3 regions of the Hydrogenophaga sp. L310 genome follow, and region 2 is predicted to be linked to each of the others. Evidence: predicted binding sites of a transcription regulator. Region 2 holds the regulator's gene; each other region holds the start of a gene.

Region 1 (5,687 bases), on a different contig from region 2:
AAGGTGCGCTCGCCGTCGCATCGTTGCAGGATCTCAGCCGCAGAAGGGTTGAGCTGCACCATGCCCTCGGGATACAGCAGCACCCAGCGGCTCTGCGCTTCTTCGTATTGCAGGCGGAAGCGGCGCGAGAGCTTGGGGCGCTCGGGCAGGGTGGCTGTCATTGACATGCCTTTTCAATCGCATCCAGCATGGTCCACAGAATGTCCAGCTTGAACTGCAGGATGTCCAGCGCATGGTGCTGCGCTTCACGGGTATTGAAGTGCGACAGCGTGACCTGCAGGCCGTGTTCCACGTCGCGGGTGGCGAGCGGGATGCGGCTGCGGAAATAGGCCAGGCCGCTGGCCTCGATCCAGGGGTAGTGCGTGGGCCAGGTGGCGAGGCGGTCCTTGTGGATCTGCGGCGCAAACATTTCGGTGAGCGAGGAGCACACGGCTTCCTGCCACGGCGCCTTGGCCGCGAAGTTCACGTACGCATCGCAGGCGAAGCGCACCGCGGGCGCAACGCCCTGCAAAGACCACAGGTCTTCGCGCGAGATGCCGACCGCTTCACCCAGGCGCATCCAGGCCTCGATACCGCCCGCGGACGAGCCCTCGTAGTCGCCGTGGCCGTCGTGGTCCAGGATGCGCTCGATCCACAGCCTGCGGTGCGCGCGGTCGGGCATGTTGGCAAGGATGGCGGCGTCCTTGCGCGGGATGCAGATCTGGTAATAAAAGCGGTTGGCCACCCAGCAGCGGATCTCGTCGGGCATGCAGCCGCCCGATTTCATGCGCACGTTGAAGGGGTGGTGAATGTGGTAGCTGCGGCCCTTGTCGCGCAGCTGGGCCTCGAACGCATCAGGGCTCCAGGCGGGCAGGTGGCTGTGATTGCGGATGGCTTGAGCGATTTCCATGATCAGATTTCTATGCAAACGGGTTGATCAAGCGATGCCTTGCCCAGCGCACACCGTGGAACCGGCTTTGCCGGGCCACTGGTGTGGTCCCCCTGGAGGGGGAAGACGCGAAGCGGCGCAGGGGGTCATAGGTCAATGCTCATGCCGTCAAAAGCCACCTCGATGCCGTGCGCGGTGAGTTCGGCGCGTTCGTCGGAGTCTTCCACCAGCATGGGGTTGGTGTTGTTGATGTGGATGAGGATCTTGCGGGTGCCGGCGGGCAGGCGGTCGAGCTGTTCAATCATGCCGCCCGGGCCGCTCTGCGGCAGGTGGCCCATGTCGAGCGCGGCCTTGGCCGAGAGGCCCAGGCGCTGCATTTCGTCGTGGGTCCAGAAGGTGCCGTCGATCAGCACCACGGCGCAGCCGCTCATGAGCTCGATCAGCGCGGGCGTGACCTCCGCCAGGCCCGGCGCGTAGAACGCGCGCTGCCCGGTGGCGGGGTTGGTGATCAGCAGGCCGATGTTGTCACCGGGGCGCGGGTTGCCGCGGAACGGTGAATACGGCGGTGGCTTGGACGAGAGCGACACGGTCTGCACCTGCAGACCTGGCAGGCCGGGCACGTTCACCGTGCTGCCGTCGATGGGCAGCTCCTGGCGTTGCACGCCGCAGTAGTGCGACAGGATGCCGGTGATCGGGAAGCCGCTGGAGATGTCGGAGAACACCTCGGGCGTGGCGAGCAGGGGCAGCGGTGTCTGGCGTTCGCGCAGCATCAGCAGGCCGGTGACGTGGTCGATCTGCGCGTCCATCAGCAGCACAGCGGCGATGCCGCTGTCGCGGATGGAGCGGGCCGGCTGCAGCTCGGGCGCTTCCCGGATCTGGGTCAGGATGTCGGGCGAGGCGTTGACCAGCAGCCAGTCGCTGCCGTCGGCGCTGATGGCGATGGACGACTGTGTGCGCGCATGCGCCTTGAGCGTGCCACGGCGAAAGCCGTCGCAGTTGGGGCAGTTGCAGTTCCATTGCGGGAAGCCTCCGCCGGCCGATGAGCCGAGAACCCGGATGCGCATGGTCGAGCCTGTTGGTCGTTGGGGGTGGGGTGAAGAAAAAAGCGCACGGAGGTGGGGCCGTGCGCTTTCGGGTCAGAGGCTGAGCGTCCTTTGGGCGTGCCCGAGCAACGCGCCAAAACGTGCCCGATCAAGGCGCAAAGCACAGCCGTAGCTTGAGCTACGGCGCGCATTTGCAACGCCGAGCGGGTGCGTTCTGGTGAGGTGAGCGGGTATGAGCAAAGGGTGCTCAGCCTCTTAGAGCCGCCGCGTTTCAGCGGTTGGCGATGTACATCGTGATTTCAAAACCGAAACGCAGGTCGGTGAAGGCGGGGGTGGTCCATTGCATAGTCTGTCTCCGGTAGGTGGGTTGGCATGAAACATGTCTGCTAACTTGTCAGCACCACTGCACCTCAAGTTGCACCCCATGAACAGCAATATCGATGCCACGAAAGACCAACCTAGGGATACCCCTGAGGCGGCGCTTTCCGCGCGTCGGCGCAGCGCCTGGCCGTCGCCGGCCTACCTGTCTGTTGGACGCGGACACCGCATGGCATTTCGCACCGTGGGCAACCCAGATGGCGAGCCCTGGCTGCTGGTGCACGGTGGCCCCGGCAGCAGTTGCCAGCCGGGCATGCTCGCGCCGCTGGACCTGTCGCGCCAGTGGGCGATCGCGCCCGACCAGCGCGGCTGCGGAGCGAGCCGCCCCAGAGGGAAAACCGCGGCCAGCACCACCCACGCGCTGGTGGCCGACATGGAGTTGTTGCGGCAACATCTGGGCATTCAACGCTGGTCGCTGCTGGCGGGTTCGTGGGGCACCGTGGTGGCGCTGGCCTATGCACGAGCACACCCGCAGCGGGTGCAGCGCCTGGTGTTGCGCGGTGCGTTTGCGCTCAGCCGGCGCGAGGTGGGCGGGCTGTTGCAGCCGTCACGCCGGGTGCTACAAGCCCTCGGCCGCGAGGCCGCCTGGCCCGCCGCGCCGGGTGTGTCACTGTCCGCGGTGCTGGCCCGGCTGAGACAACTGCTTCAAAGTGGAACACCCGGTGTTGCAGGCCTGCGCGTGTCGCGGCGCTGGGCCTTGCTGGAGACGGCCTGCGTTTCGAACGGCATGCGCCGCGCGCTGCGGCGGGCGGTGACGCAGGCAACGGCTGCCCAGGCCGCCGCGATCCGGCGCGACTGGGCCGCGTTGCGGCGCCGGCAACGGAAGGCACAGGCCAGCCGACACCGCCACACCGCGCAGCCGCCGGATCGGGCGGCGCTGCACAAATTCCGCATCCAGGCGCACTACCTGCAGCACCGCGGCTTTGTGCGGCCCGGCGCGCTCGATGACGCCGTGCTGGGCCTGGCGCGCCAGGGCGTGCCGGTGGACTGGGTGCACGGCGCCTGCGACGCCGTCTGCCCGCCCGCCAACAGCCGCGTCTGGGCCGCGCTGGGCCGGCGCCTGGCGCCACAGCAGGTCACGCTGACCGAGCCCCTGAGCGGCCACCTGGGCGCCGAGCCGGGCATGCTCGCGGCCTTGCGCGCGGTGGTGAGGCGACTCGGATGAAAACGCTCAGGTACCGGGCAACGCACGCAGGCCCTGCGATGAGCACCGTGCTGCGCCGCTGGCTGATCGCGCTGCTGTGCTTCGGCGGCTTTGTTGTGCCCGCACTCGCGGTCGGCCCACCGGTGGATTGCAAGGTGGTGAATGCCGTGCCCTGGCAAGCTGTGGCGCCGGGCATCTGGGTCTGGCCCGCGGCGGAGAACGGCGAGGTGGCACCCGCCAACGCTGGCCATGTGCTGCCCACCAGCGTGTTGGTCAGCCGCGGTGAGGCGCTGGTGATCGACCCCGGCCCGAGCCACCGCCACGGTCATCGCGTGCGCGCGTCACTCGCCTGCCGTTTCAAGGCGCAGGTGCGCTGGCTGGTGAACACCCACGCCCACGCCGAAAACGTGATGGCCAACTCGGCCTTTGCCGACCTGCTGGACGCCGGCCAGCTGGAGATCCTGGCCAGCGCCGCCACGCGCAGCGGCATGCAGCAGCGCTGCCCGGACTGCCTGGCGAGCCTGACCACCCGCGCCGGTTCGGAGGCGCTGGCGGGCACGCAGATCGTGCTGCCCAGCCGCGTGCTCGCGGTGGGCGAGCGGCTGCAAGTGGGCGCGCTGAGCCTGCGGGTGATGGCCATCGAGCCCGGCCACACCGAGGGTGACCTGGTGCTCTGGAACGCCCGCCACCGCGTGCTGTGGGCGGGCGGCCTGGTGTACGACGGGCGTGTACCCGAACTCGCGCAGGGCAGTGTGGACGGCTGGCTCGCGGCGCTGGAGCGGCTGCAGGCGTTGCGGCCACAGCAGGTGCTGGGCACGGTGTGGTCGCGCGAGCCAGTGGCGGGCGATCCACCCCCGGCGCTGGCGGCCACACAAGGCTACCTGGCGGCGCTGCGAGCGCGCGTTCTGCAAGCCATGGACGAGGGCCACCAGCCGCAGGAAACCGCCTGGGGCGATCTACCGGCCTACCGCGACTGGGCCGGCTACAGCGAGCGCCACGGCTTCAACCTGCAACGCGCCTGGCGCGAGCTGGAACCAGTGTGGATGGAACAGGGCGCGACGCCACCCAAATAGCTCGGAGCACAGTGCCTCCATCCCAGGATGCGGTGGAACCGGCTTTGCCGGGCCACTCGCATCGCCCCCTGGGGGGTGACGCCGAAGGCGGCGCGGGGGGTTACAAAGTGCCTGGTGGGAGCAGGTCCTTCTTGCGGTAGATCGTGTTGCGCGAAACGCCCAGCGCCTTGGCCGCGGCCGACACGTTGCCCTTGTGCAGCCGCAGCATCTGCGCCATGGCGCTCAGGGCCACGTCTTCCAGGCGCGTGCCTTCGGGCACCGCGGGTTCGGGCATGGGGGCGGTGTTGGGCTCGTCGGGCAGCGGCTGGGCCGTGCCGATCGCTCCCATCAGGCGCGGCGTGATCGGGTTGGGCAGGCCGTGCTCCAGCTCTTCCATGAAGTCGTCGGGCAGGTGGCTGAGTTCGATCATGCCCTGGCAGCCCACCATGACCACGGCGGTGCGCAACAGGTTGTGCAACTGGCGGAAGTTGCCCGGCCAGTGGTAGCGCCTGAAGATGTTCATGACCTCGGGCGAGATGCCGACCTGTTCGCCGTTCTCGCACAGGGCCTTGAGGATCTTTCGCACGACCAGCTCGAAGTCGGAACGCTCGCGCAGCGCCGGCAGGCGCACCACCAGGCCGTTGAGCCGGTAGTAGAGGTCTTCGCGGAAATCGCCGCGCGCGATCATGTCCTTGATGTTCTTGTGCGTGGCGCAGACCACGGCCACGTCCACGTCCACTTCCTTGCCCGCACCCAGCGGGCTGACACGGCGCTCCTGCAGCACGCGCAGCAGCCGCGCCTGCAGGTGTTTGGGCATGTCGCCGATTTCGTCGAGGAACAGCGTGCCGCCGTTGGCTTGCAGGATCTTGCCGATGGCGCCCTTCTTGCGCGCGCCGGTGAAGGCGCCTTCTTCGTAGCCGAACAGCTCGGACTCGATCAGCGTCTCGGGAATCGAGGCGCAGTTCACCGACACGAAGGGCTGCCCGGCACGGTTGGAGTCGCCGTGGATGGCCTGCGCCAGCAAGTCTTTTCCGGTGCCGGTTTCGCCCAGGATCATGACCGGGATGTCCTTGCCCGACACCATGCGCAGCTTGTGGATGACCGAGGACACCTGCGGGTCGCCTGTGTCCAGGTACTGCAGTGACGAGAGCTGCATCTTCCTGCCGGGGGTCTTGACCGGGGCCTGCGCGGCCGCACCCTGA
Region 2 (5,687 bases):
TTCAGTGCGGCGAAGTTGAGGCTGGTCAGCGGGCTGTGCTGCGCGGTGATCTCGACCTTGATGGTCTGCTGCGGCGTGAACCAGATTTCCCAGGCGATCTCGCTGGCTGCGTTGTACAGGTCCTGCTCGCCGCGGTAACCACCGTGCCAGAGCTGCACCAGCACGCGCTGGCTCAGGCGGCTGTACAGGTTCAGGCGCATGGCGTCGCGCCACGAGGCCTTGATGCCCACACCGCCGCGGGCCTTGAAGGCCAGCGGTTCGTTGGTGATGCGCTGCACCTCGTCGGCGAGCATGTCCTCCACGCCGGCCGCACAGGGGAGAAACAACTTCAATTGATTCACAGGCTTTTTCTAAGGTTGGCCGGTGCGATGCGAAGTGCCTCGCGGTACTTGGCCACGGTGCGGCGCGCGCACTCGATGCCCTGCTCCTTGAGCAGGTCGGAGAGCTGGTTGTCGGACAGCGGTTTCTTGGGCTCTTCGGAGGCGATGAACTGTTTGAGCAGGGCGCGCACCGCGGTGCTCGACGCGTTGCCGCCGGTTTCGGTGCCGAGCGAAGAGCCGAAGAAGTACTTGAGCTCGTAGGTGCCGAACGGCGTGGCCATGTACTTGGCGGTGGTCACGCGGCTGATGGTGGACTCGTGCAGGCCCAGCTCGTCGGCGATCTCGCGCAGCACCAGCGGGCGCATGGCGAGTTCGCCGTGCATGAAGAAGTTGCGCTGGCGCTCGACGATGGCACTCGATACGCGCAGGATGGTGTCGAAACGCTGCTGGATGTTCTTGATGAACCAGCGCGCTTCCTGCAGGCGCTGCTGCATGGCGGCGTGGCCGGCTTCGCCGCCGTTGTCGCGACCGCCGCGGTTTTGCCGCATGGCGTTGGCGTACACGTCGTGCACGCGCAGGCGCGGCATCACGTCGGGATTCAGGATGACCTTGAAGCCCCGGCCGGCGCGTGTGACGATGACGTCGGGCACGACCACGTTGCGCTCCACATCGATGAAACGGCGCCCGGGTTTGGGTTCAAGCCGCGCGATGACACCCAGCGCGGCGCGCGCCGTTTCGTCGTCGATGCCGCACAGGGCGCACAGACGCTTGATGTCGCGTTTGGCCACCAGCTCCATCGACTGGTTGCAGATGGCCAGCGCCGCGCGCGCTTCGGGGGTGTTGCGCAGCTCTTCGATCTGCAGGCGCAGGCATTCGCCGAGGTTGCGCGCACCCACGCCGGTGGGCTCCATGTGCTGCAGCCAGCCCAGGGCCATGCGCAGCTGCGCTTCGACGGCCTCCAGCTCTTCGATGGCAGGCGAGGTGGCCTCGCGGCCGTGCATGAGCCGCCAGAAGTCCAGGGCGAGCTCGGCCATGTCGTCTTCGAGGTAGGCATCGTCGTTGAGCGATTCGATGAGGAAATACAGCGCCGCCGCGTCCTCGTCGCTCAGCCGCAGGCAGCGGGCCTGCTCGTGCAGGTGGTCCTGGAGGCTGACGGGACTGCGGGCCAGGTCGGCTGCGCTGGCGGTTTCGTCGTCGCCACCGGAGCCGCTGTTGCGCGCCGGTGCGTCGCCGCCCCATTCGCTGTCGTCAGGCGCCATCTCGACCGTGCCGTCGCCTTCCCAGCTTTCTTCCACCGGGGTGGCCCCGTCGAGCCGGCTTTCGATCTCGTCGCCTGAGCCGCTGTCGGCGGGCGCGTCGGACGTGCTGCTGACGCGGTCAGGCAGCGGGCCGTCAAATTCGGCGGGGGCGGCCACGGCGTCGGCCACCGGCAGCGCGGCATCGGCGATCTGTTCGCCGGCGCTCACCGGCGCATCGACCTGCTCCAGACCGAAAGCCTCGCGCTCGGCGATCTCTTCCGTGCGCTCCAGAAACGGGTTTTCGTCGAGCATCTGCTCGACCTCCTGCGCCATTTCCAGCGTGGAGAGTTGCAGCAGGCGGATCGATTGCTGCAACTGGGGCGTGAGCGCCAGGTGCTGCGATACACGCAGGGAGAGGCCTTGCTTCATGCCTGGGCGTACAGCAGTGGGAAACGGAGATTCGCCGCCGGGCCGCCCCAAGGCGAATCAACCCCCTTGGGGGGCAGCGCGCCGCGCAGCGGCAAGGCGTGGGGGCCACAAGACGCCGCCGGGCCGCCCCAAGGCGAATCAACCCCCTCGGGGGGCCGCGAAGTACATGCAATGACGAGCGTGGCGGTCATGTTCACATGCGGAAGTTCTCGCCCAGGTACACACGGCGTACTTCGGCGTTTTCCACGATCTCTGCGGTGGGACCGCTGGCCAGAACATGGCCGTCGCTGATGATGTAGGCGTGGTCGCAGATGCCCAGGGTTTCGCGCACGTTGTGATCGGTGATCAGCACACCGATGCCCCTGGACTTCAGAAAACCGATGATGTGCTGGATCTCCAGAACCGCAATCGGGTCGATGCCGGCAAAGGGTTCGTCCAGCAGGATGAAGCGCGGGCGCGTGGCCAGGGCCCGGGCGATTTCCACCCGGCGCCGCTCGCCCCCGGAAAGGGCGGGCGCCGGCGAATCGCGCAGATGGTCCACCCGCAGGTCCTTGAGCAGTTCATCGAGGCGGCTGCCGATTTCTGCTTCGGTCAGGGGTTTGCCATCCACATCGTGCTGCAGCTCCAGAACGGCGCGCACGTTCTGCGCCACCGTGAGTTTGCGGAAGATCGAGGCCTCTTGTGGCAGGTAACCCAGGCCCAGCCGGGCACGGCGGTGGATCGGCAAGCCTTCGATGCGCTGGCCGTCGAGCAGGATCTGCCCGCCATCGGCACGCAGCAGGCCCACGATCATGTAGAACGAGGTGGTCTTGCCGGCGCCGTTCGGGCCCAGCAGGCCGACCACTTCACCTTTGTCGACCTTGAGCGAGACATCCTTGACCACCGTGCGGGTGCCATAGGATTTCTTCAGACCCCGGACTTCCAGACTGCTGCGCACCGCCATCGCCTGAGGCGTGCTGGCCATGAGCATGGTCGTCACTTCTGCTTCTCGTTGAGATCGGTGCTGGGTCGCAGCTTGGCAGGATCGGTCGGGGCGGGTGCCGGGGACGCCGCATCGGGAATGGGCGTGAGCATGGCACGCACGCGACCCGAGGGGTTGGCGGCCGTGCGGTTGGCGGGTCCACCCTTGACGGTGAACACCTCGGTCAGGCTGTTGTAGGTGATCTGGTTGCCCACACTTTCGTCGTTCAGCTGGGTGCCGCGGTAGCGGCGCAAGACGGCGCTGCCGGTGAACACCACGGTCTGGGCCTTGCTGTCGTATTCGATGCGCTCACCCTCGCCTTCGATCCACTCGTCCAGACCTTCGCGCTTCTGGCGGAAGAAACCAGGCGCTGCCGCCGTGCCGGTCACCACGCCAAACTGGTTGCCCTGCGGATCCTGGCGCACGTCCATCTTGCTGCCCCGCATGACGATGGTGCCCTTGGTGATCAGGACATTGCCGGTGAAGACGCTGGTCTGCCGCGTGTCTTCGTAGCGCAGCGAGTCCGCCTCGATGTTCATGGGCTTGTCTTTGTCGGCCAGCTCCGCCTGGGCCGCGCCTGCCAGCACCAGACCGGCCATCGTGACAAAGAGACTGCGGATCCATGGGGGGGGAAGGTGGTGTGTGGGCATGGCTTTAATAGGGCACAAATCTTGCATTCATTGTAACGGTGCAAAGGCCACTTGTCGGCGTCCAGCGCTCAATGAACCGACCCGAAAAGCACAAGACCCGCCTGCAGCGGGTCTTGCTCGCGGCACGGGGAACCCGGGATCAGGTTTTGCGTGCTTCAGCAATGAGTGAATCGGCAATCAGCATCGTGCGCGGACCCTGCCCACCGATGTAAAAACGGCCCGCCACACCCAGCGCTGGTGTGCCTTCAACGTCATAAGCGTTCTGCAGCCCGATGGCGGCCTCGGCCATCTTGATGGCACTGCCGTTGAAGAAACCGGTGAATTTTTCACGGTCAACACCCTGCTTCTCCACCCAGGCGGTGATGGCCGGCGCCGTGGTCAGCGGCAAGCGCTCTTCGTGAAAAGCCTTGAACACCTTCTGGTGCAGGGCATCGACCAGGCCCATGGATTCCAGCGCGAAATACAGGCGCTGCATGGGCACAAAAGCCGTGTTGAAGGCCACCGGCACGCGGCGCACCTTCACATCGGCGGGCAGCTTCTTGATCCAGGCGTCGAGCAGCGGCTCGAAATGGTGACAGTGGATGCAGGAGTAGGCAAAAAACTCCACCACTTCCACCTGCCCCGGTGGCGTGCTGACCGGCACCGGCTTGCTCAGTCGGACAAAGTCCTTGCCCTCCTGGAACCCGACGCGCTGCGCCCAGGCGGGGCTGAGCCCCAGGCCACTGGCAGCGAGGGCACCGGCAGCCAGCAGAGAACGGGATAGATCGCGGCGTTGCATCGAATCAAACTCCTTGTGTTGACCTGCTTGGTTTCACAGGCCATGGGAAAAGTTCCGGGATGGGTTCAGCGCTGAACGCGCACCAGGGCGGCATCCACCCCGTTGACTTCGAGTTGTTCCAGCGTGGCGTCGGCCATGGCTTTCTGGCTGAATGGTCCGACGCGCACCCGGAAAACGGGGCGCCCGGACTGCTCCCGTTCGCTGATGTCGGCCGCCATGCCCAGCATGGCGAGTCGGGCGCGCTGGGCTTCGGCTTCTTCGGGCGCGCGGAACGCGCCCGCCTGCACGAAGTAAGTGAAAGGATCGGCCGGCACCGACGCACTGTCCGACGGTTCGGCCCCCTTGACCGCGCCGGTGCGCGCCCGCATCAGGTCGCCCAGGGGATCGGCCTGCGTCGGCTCTGGTTGCCGGGCGGCGGTCTTGTCGGCGGCCGGCTCGGTGGTCGTTGCGGCGGGACTGTCTGCCGGTTCAGCCACGGCTGAAGCGGGCGCCGGCTCCGGGCTCACAACCGGTGGTGGCAGGGTGGCCGGGCTGCCGGCCAGACCGGCATTGGGGTTCCAGCCTTGGTTGCGCTCGGCCTCCTCCACATCCTGCGCCGGTTTGCGCGACACGCCCCGGTCGACAAAGGGCACCGGTACGCGCGTGACGTACACCGCCACCGACAGCGCAATGCCCAGCCCCACGAGCAGGCCCACCACGAAGCCCACGATGGTGCTGCCGTGCTGTTTGTGTGCCTGCAATGTCTGTTGTTTCATAGGGGGTTTCCGCTTCACATCTTTTGCGGGGCGCTCACGCCCAGCACCGCGAGGCCATTGTGCAACACCTGCGCCGTGGCTTTCACCAGCGCCAGGCGGGCCAGTTTCACCGCCTCGTCGTCCACCAGGATGCGCTCGGCATCGTAGTAGCTGTGGTAGCTGGCGGCCAGTTCACGCAGGTAGAAGGTGACGTCGTGCGGCGCGAAGTCGCGCGCAGCGTCGGCCAGCATGGCGGGGTACCTGGCCAGCAGCAGCATCAGCGCCTGCGCGGCCGGGCTGTCCAGCGCCGAGAGGTCCACGCCGCCCAGCGTGGCCGGATCGCCGCCCCAGGAAGCCAGCACCGAACAGATGCGCGCATGGGCGTACTGCACGTAGTAGACCGGGTTGTCGTTGTTCTTCTGGACCGCCAGATCGACGTCGAAGGTGTATTCGGTGTCGGGCTTGCGGCTGAGCAGGAAGAAACGCACCGCGTCTTTCGAGGTCCATTCGATCAGGTCGCGCAGCGTCACGTAGCTGCCGGCGCGCTTGCTGATCTTGACCTCTTCGCCGCCCTTGA
Region 3 (5,687 bases), on a different contig from region 2:
TAGAAGAACGCTGCAAACAGCGTCGGTGTGTGTCCGCTTTTCAGGAACGTACGGAAACCCGCCATGGCGTGAACCTTTGAGAGAGAGGTGGGAGGGGATGGAAACCCAGGCCGCAGAGCGTCCGGGCCAGACGGCCGGGTGCGGTGTTTGGGGTGCGCCAGGCGGCCGGAGCCGGCCGTCTGCTGCAACTGAAAAGGCCTTCGTTAGCCTTGCTCGTATCAAGCAGATTTCATGCCCGATTCAGGGGCGTTTCAAGGGGTGCGGATGGCCCGCTGTGCACCAAGCTTGTGTCGCGAGGAGCCGGCGGCGCAAAGAAAAGGGGCATGCCACAAAGCATGCCCCTTTTTGGGTTGGGTGCGGCGCGGGCCGCGTGCCAGTTCAAGCCGCCTTTTCCACGTGCGCCTGACGCGTGTAGAGGAAGTCAATGACCGCTTTTCTGTGGTGCTGGTATCGCGGATCGTCGGCCAGGGCCACGCGGTGGCGCGGGCGCGGCAGGTCCACGTGCAGCACCTCGCCGATGGTGGCGGCGGGGCCGTTGGTCAACATCACGATCTTGTCGGACAGCAGCACGGCTTCGTCCACGTCGTGCGTGACCATCACCACCGTGCTGTGCGTGCGGGCCACGATGTCGAGCAGTTCGTCCTGCAGCTTGGCGCGGGTCAGTGCATCCAGCGCGCCGAAGGGTTCGTCCATCAGCAGCACCTTGGGTTCCATCGACAGCGCCCGGGCAATGCCCACGCGTTGTTTCATGCCGCCGGAGATTTCACCGGGGCGTTTCTGCGCAGCGGCGGTCAGGCCCACCAGGGCCAGCGCGGCGTCGGTGCGCACCTTCAACTGGATGCGGGTTTCGGTGCGGCTGAACACACGCTCGACCGCCAGGAAGACGTTCTCGTAACAGGTGAGCCAGGGCAGCAGCGAGTGGTTCTGGAACACCACCGCGCGCTCGGGGCCGGGGCCGGCGATCTCGCGGTCCGCGCAGAGCAGCACACCGCTGGTGGGCGTGGTCAGGCCGGCGATCAGGTTGAGCAGGGTGGACTTGCCGCAACCCGAGTGGCCAATCAGCGCCACGAACTCGCCCTTGGCGACCGTGAGGTTGATGTCCTTGAGCGCGGGGAAGAGACCCTTCTTGGTCTTGAAGGTCTGCTCGACGCCCTGGATGTCGATGTACTTGGCTTCGTTGCTGTTGCTCATGACTTCACCTCTTCGAACGTGAACAGGGTGGCGAGTTTGATCAGGGCGAATTCGAGCAGCAGGCCGACGATGCCGATGACGAAGATCGCGATGATGATGCTGGAGACGTTGAGGTTGTTCCACTCGTCCCAGACCCAGAAGCCGATGCCCACGCCGCCGGTCAGCATCTCGGCCGCGACGATCACCAGCCAGGCCGTGCCCACCGCCAGGCGCACGCCGGTCAGCAGGTAGGGCAGCACGGCGGGGAACAGGATCTTGGTGAAGATCTTCCACTCGCTGAGGTTGAGCACGCGCGCGACGTTCATGTAGTCCTGCGGCACGCGCTGCACGCCCACCGCGGTGTTGATGATCATGGGCCAGATGGAGCAGATGAAGATGGTCCAGATGGCGGCCGGGTCGGCGCCCTTGAAGACCAGCAGGCCGATCGGCAGCCAGGCCAGCGGCGAGACCGGGCGCAGCAGGCTGATGAGCGGGTTGAACATGCGGCTCAGAAACTCGAAACGCCCGATGGCGAAGCCGGCGGGAATGCCGACCGCTGCGGCCAGACCGAAGCCGATGGCCACGCGCTGCAGCGAAGCCAGCACGTTCCAGCCCACGCCCTGGTCGTTGGGGCCGTTGCTGTAGAACGGGTCAGAAAACACCGTGACGGCCTGCGCCCACGTTTCCAGGGGTTTGGGGATGCCGGTGTTGCCGGTGCTGGCGATCAGTTGCCAGACCAGCACCAGGCAGGCCAGACCCAGCACGGGCGGCAACACCGCCATCCAGAAACCGCGGAAATCGCGGCTCGCGGCCGATGGCCGGGCGCTGACCGCGGCGGGTGCAGCGGGGGCTTCGGTCTTGGGTGGGCTCATGGCTTTTCCAATGGGGCTGGCATGGGACGTGGCGGGCGGCGCGATGGCCTCCAGCGGTGAATGAAAAACGGCGGAAACCATGGTCATGGGTCCTTTCAGTGCAATGCAACGAGCGAGATGATTTCAATCCAAGAACGCCGCGGAACCGGCTTTGCCGGGCCGCCAGCGTTGCCCCCCTTGGGGGGTGACGGCCGAAGGCCGGCGCGGGGGGTTACGCCTTGATACTGAAGCCATCGGCGTACTTCGCGGGGTCCTTGCCGTCCCACACGATGCCGTCCATCAGCTTGCTGCTGCGCATCGGGTCCTTGGGCACGCTGATGCCCATGGCGCTGGCGACCGACTTGTACAGATCGATCTGGTTGATCTGCTTGGCGATGCCGAGGTAGTCGGGGTGGCTCTTGATCAGACCCCAGCGCTTGTGCTGCGTGAGGAACCACATGCCGTCGGACAGGTAGGGGAAGTTGACCTTGCCGTCGTTGAAAAACTTCATGTGGTTGGGGTCGTCCCAGGTCTTGCCCATGCCGTTCTGGTAGCGGCCCAGGATGCGCTGGTTGATCGCGTCCACACCGGTGTTGATGTAGGACTTCTGCGCCACGGTCTCGGCCATCTTCATCTTGTTCTGCAGGCCGGCGTCGATCCAGCGGCTGGCTTCGAGCACGGCCATCATCACGGCGCGCGTGGTGTTGGGGTACTTTTGGGTGAACTCGGCCGTGGTGCCCAGCACCTTCTCGGGGTGGTCGCGCCAGATGTCCTGCGTGGTGTTGGCGGTCACGCCCACGCCGTCCATGATGGCGCGGTGGTTCCAGGGCTCGCCGACGCAGAAGCCGTCCATGTTGCCGATGCGCATGTTGGCCACCATCTGCGGCGGAGGCACGGTGATCAGGCGGGCGCCCGAGATCGGGTTGATGCCCGCGGCGGCCAGCCAGTAGTGCATCCACATGGCGTGCGTGCCGGTGGGGAAGGTGCCGGCAAAGGTGTAGTCGCGCTTGTTGGCGGCCATGAACTTGGCCAGCGACGGGCCGTCCACGGCGCCCTTGTCGGCCAGTGCTTTGCTCAGCGTGATGGCCTGGCCGTTGTTGTTCAGGCTCATCAGCACGGCCATGTCTTTCTTGGGGCCGGCGGTGCCCATGTGCACGCCGTAGACCAGGCCGTAGAGCACGTGGGCGAAGTCGAGCTCGCCGTTGACCAGCTTGTCGCGCACGCCGGCCCAGCTGGCTTCCTTGCTGGGGATGATCTTCACGCCGTACTTCTTGTCGAAGCCCAGCACCGAAGCCATCACCACGCTGGCGCAGTCGGTCAGGGGAATGAAACCGATCTTGACCTCGGTCTTCTCCGGGGCGTCGGAGCCGGCGGCCCAGACGCCGCTGTGGCCCAGGGTGGAGAAGAAGGTGGCGGTGGCCGCACCCTTCTTGATGAAGTCGCGGCGCGAGGCCTGTGCCGGTGTCCCGGGCACGGTCGCCACGGTGGGGGTGGTGCTGCTGGCGGTCATGTCCAACTCCTTGCTGATGAAAAAAGCGGTGGCCAAAAACAAAACGGCGCCCATTTCCAGCCCAGCTTGGTGCGGGCTTGAAATGGACGCCGTTGTCCTGTGTGTCTCGGGAGACTTCGGGATCGCGCCGCCATTGGCGCTCACCCTTTGCGTTTTATCAAGCAGGGACCGTGCCAGATGAAAGGCATCTACCGTGTCGGAACCCGAAGAAGCTTGTTATTCAAGGACAAAATGGCTTTTCAGGGCACGTGGCTGGTGTCGGATCGGCCGCCAGCGCGGTGAAATTCCGGTGCGTTGGGGGCCTCAGCTTGGTGCACCGGCGGGGTGCGGCACGGGTTTTGTGCGCTGCAGCACGGCGTGTGGCTCAGCGCCGCCGATCGGGCAGCACCTCGGCCATGGACAGCACCGCTTCGGCCACGTCGATGAGGCGGCGGTTCTGGTTCATGGCCATCTGGCGCAGGGTCTTGTGGGCCTCGGCCTCGCTCAGGTTGCGGTGTGCCATCAGCAGGCCCTTGGCGCGTTCGACCAGCTTGCGTTCGTTGAGGCTGGCGCGCACGGTGTCGAGCTCGTCGCTGACGGCCTGCAGGCGGCGCGACTGGTCCTGCACCAGATCGAGGATCGAGCGGTCGAGCTGCACGCCATAGCCCTGCGCCGGGCCGGGGCCGCTCACGTGGTCGGGCACCGGGTCGTGGAAGAACGAGAGCGCGTCTTCGGGTTGCACGGCGGCCGGGTGGATGCCCTCGAAGGCCTTCAGCTCGGCCAGGGCGGCCTGGGTCTTGTGCTCGCACAGGCGCTGCAGGCTGTCGGCGAGCCGGTCCTCGACCGTCTTCATGCGGTCCATGCGCAGGCTGCAGCAGTTGAACCAGGGCTGGCTCTGGTTGGCGTCGAGCGGGCTGCCGTCGGCGGCGGTGCAGAGCACGCGGCGCATGCGCTCGAGTTCGGCCCGGGCGGCCACGGTGTCCTGGTCGGCGGTGGCCCAGAGCGTGGCGAGTTCGTCGCTGGCGAATTCCTTGAACACCTGCAGGCAACGCTCCTGCGAGTCGATCAGGTGCAGCAGGCGCTGCTGCCCGGCGCTGTCGGCACGGCCGCTGGCATACAAGGCCGAGCCGGCAGCGCGCTCCTGGCCGGCGAACTCCTTGCCCTGCATGAAGTTGAACAGCGCCACCAGATGGCGCGAGATGGCGGGGTCGCTGGCGCTGTCGGCTGCCTCGAACACCACCGCGATCAGGCCGGCGATCAGGCGCACGTAGGCTTCGGTGGTTTCGCGCGCCGTCCAGGCCTGGGTGTCGATGCGCTCGCGCAGGGCGGGCAGGGCGTCGAGCCCGTGCAGCACGTAGGCGATGCGGCTGAACAGGCGCGCGCCGTGGCCGAGGTGGGCGGCCTGGGTGTCGAGGCTGTCAAAGCAGCAGCGCAGCTCGGCTTCGGTGGCCCGGCATTCGGCGATCTGCTGCTGGCGTGGTTCGGCAAAGCGGGTGCCCTGTGAGCCGAGGAACAGGTTGGACAGGCCGCGCTCGCGCTGCAGGCCATGCACCAGCCGGCCGGTCACGTTCACCAGCGCGCTGGTGAGGGCGAGCTGACGCAGCGCGTCGATCTCGCAGCGCTTGGCGGCGATGAGGAAGTTCAGGCCCGATTTGAGGGGCAGGGCGGAGGGGGTCATGCTGGAATCGGATCAGCAATAACTGTGCCGTTCGCCGCAGAGGCGCGGCTTTCAGCGCGAGCCGGGCTGCCAGGCCCGGACAGTATCCGATGGTCCCGCAGGCCGGGGTGCCTGCGGTGTCAGGCCTGGGCGGCTTCGCTTTCGCGTGGGATCCGGGCCAGCGCGGCATCCGGCATCAGCTGCGCGCGCAGGCCCACCACGCCGCCCACCATGATCAGGGCCGGGGGCTTCACGCCGTGGCTCAGCGCCAGCTGGGGCAGATCGGCCAGGGTGCCGGTGATGCAGCGCTCGTCGGGCAGGGTGGCCTTTTCCACCAGCGCCGCCGGTGTGTCGCCCGGCAGGCCGTGGGCGATCAGCTGGCGGCAGATCTCGGGCAGGTTGTTCACGCCCATGTAGAGCACCACGGTCTGGCGCGGGCGCGCGAGCATGGGCCAGTCCATGTCGAGGCCGCGCTCGTCGCGCGTGTGGCCGGTGGCCAGCACCAGCGCACAGGCGTGGT

What was found. The regulator sigma-54, encoded in region 2, starts transcription at its own class of promoters, with help from an activator protein. The targets are predictions, from matches to a motif close to TGGCANGNAANCTGCTTT.
Region 1: the regulator sigma-54 is predicted to act here: its motif matches at 2,340-2,357, upstream of pqqA (pyrroloquinoline quinone precursor peptide PqqA).
Region 3: the regulator sigma-54 is predicted to act here: its motif matches at 3,690-3,707, upstream of AC0GNO_RS05160 (CmpA/NrtA family ABC transporter substrate-binding protein).

What each region holds. Positions count from the first base shown of each region.
Region 1 covers NZ_JBVPZA010000024.1:24,218-29,904, forward strand. Annotated here, with positions in the region: gene pqqD (pyrroloquinoline quinone biosynthesis peptide chaperone PqqD) at 1-167, opposite strand, end outside; gene pqqC (pyrroloquinoline-quinone synthase PqqC) at 158-889, opposite strand; gene pqqB (pyrroloquinoline quinone biosynthesis protein PqqB) at 1,015-1,932, opposite strand; gene pqqA (pyrroloquinoline quinone precursor peptide PqqA) at 2,183-2,257, opposite strand; gene AC0GNO_RS22710 (alpha/beta fold hydrolase) at 2,459-3,454, shown strand; gene AC0GNO_RS22715 (MBL fold metallo-hydrolase) at 3,493-4,506, shown strand; gene AC0GNO_RS22720 (sigma-54-dependent Fis family transcriptional regulator) at 4,607-5,687, opposite strand, start outside.
Region 2 covers NZ_JBVPZA010000007.1:195,919-201,605, reverse strand. Annotated here, with positions in the region: gene AC0GNO_RS13935 (THUMP domain-containing class I SAM-dependent RNA methyltransferase) at 1-341, opposite strand, end outside; gene rpoN (RNA polymerase factor sigma-54) at 338-1,987, opposite strand; gene lptB (LPS export ABC transporter ATP-binding protein) at 2,181-2,957, opposite strand; gene lptA (lipopolysaccharide transport periplasmic protein LptA) at 2,963-3,598, opposite strand; gene AC0GNO_RS13915 (thiol:disulfide interchange protein DsbA/DsbL) at 3,738-4,376, opposite strand; gene AC0GNO_RS13910 (SPOR domain-containing protein) at 4,442-5,131, opposite strand; gene argS (arginine--tRNA ligase) at 5,146-5,687, opposite strand, start outside.
Region 3 covers NZ_JBVPZA010000002.1:300,478-306,164, forward strand. Annotated here, with positions in the region: gene AC0GNO_RS05145 (MFS transporter) at 1-65, opposite strand, end outside; gene AC0GNO_RS05150 (ABC transporter ATP-binding protein) at 379-1,191, opposite strand; gene ntrB (nitrate ABC transporter permease) at 1,188-2,123, opposite strand; gene AC0GNO_RS05160 (CmpA/NrtA family ABC transporter substrate-binding protein) at 2,254-3,531, opposite strand; gene AC0GNO_RS05165 (nitrate- and nitrite sensing domain-containing protein) at 3,896-5,188, opposite strand; gene cobA (uroporphyrinogen-III C-methyltransferase) at 5,308-5,687, opposite strand, start outside.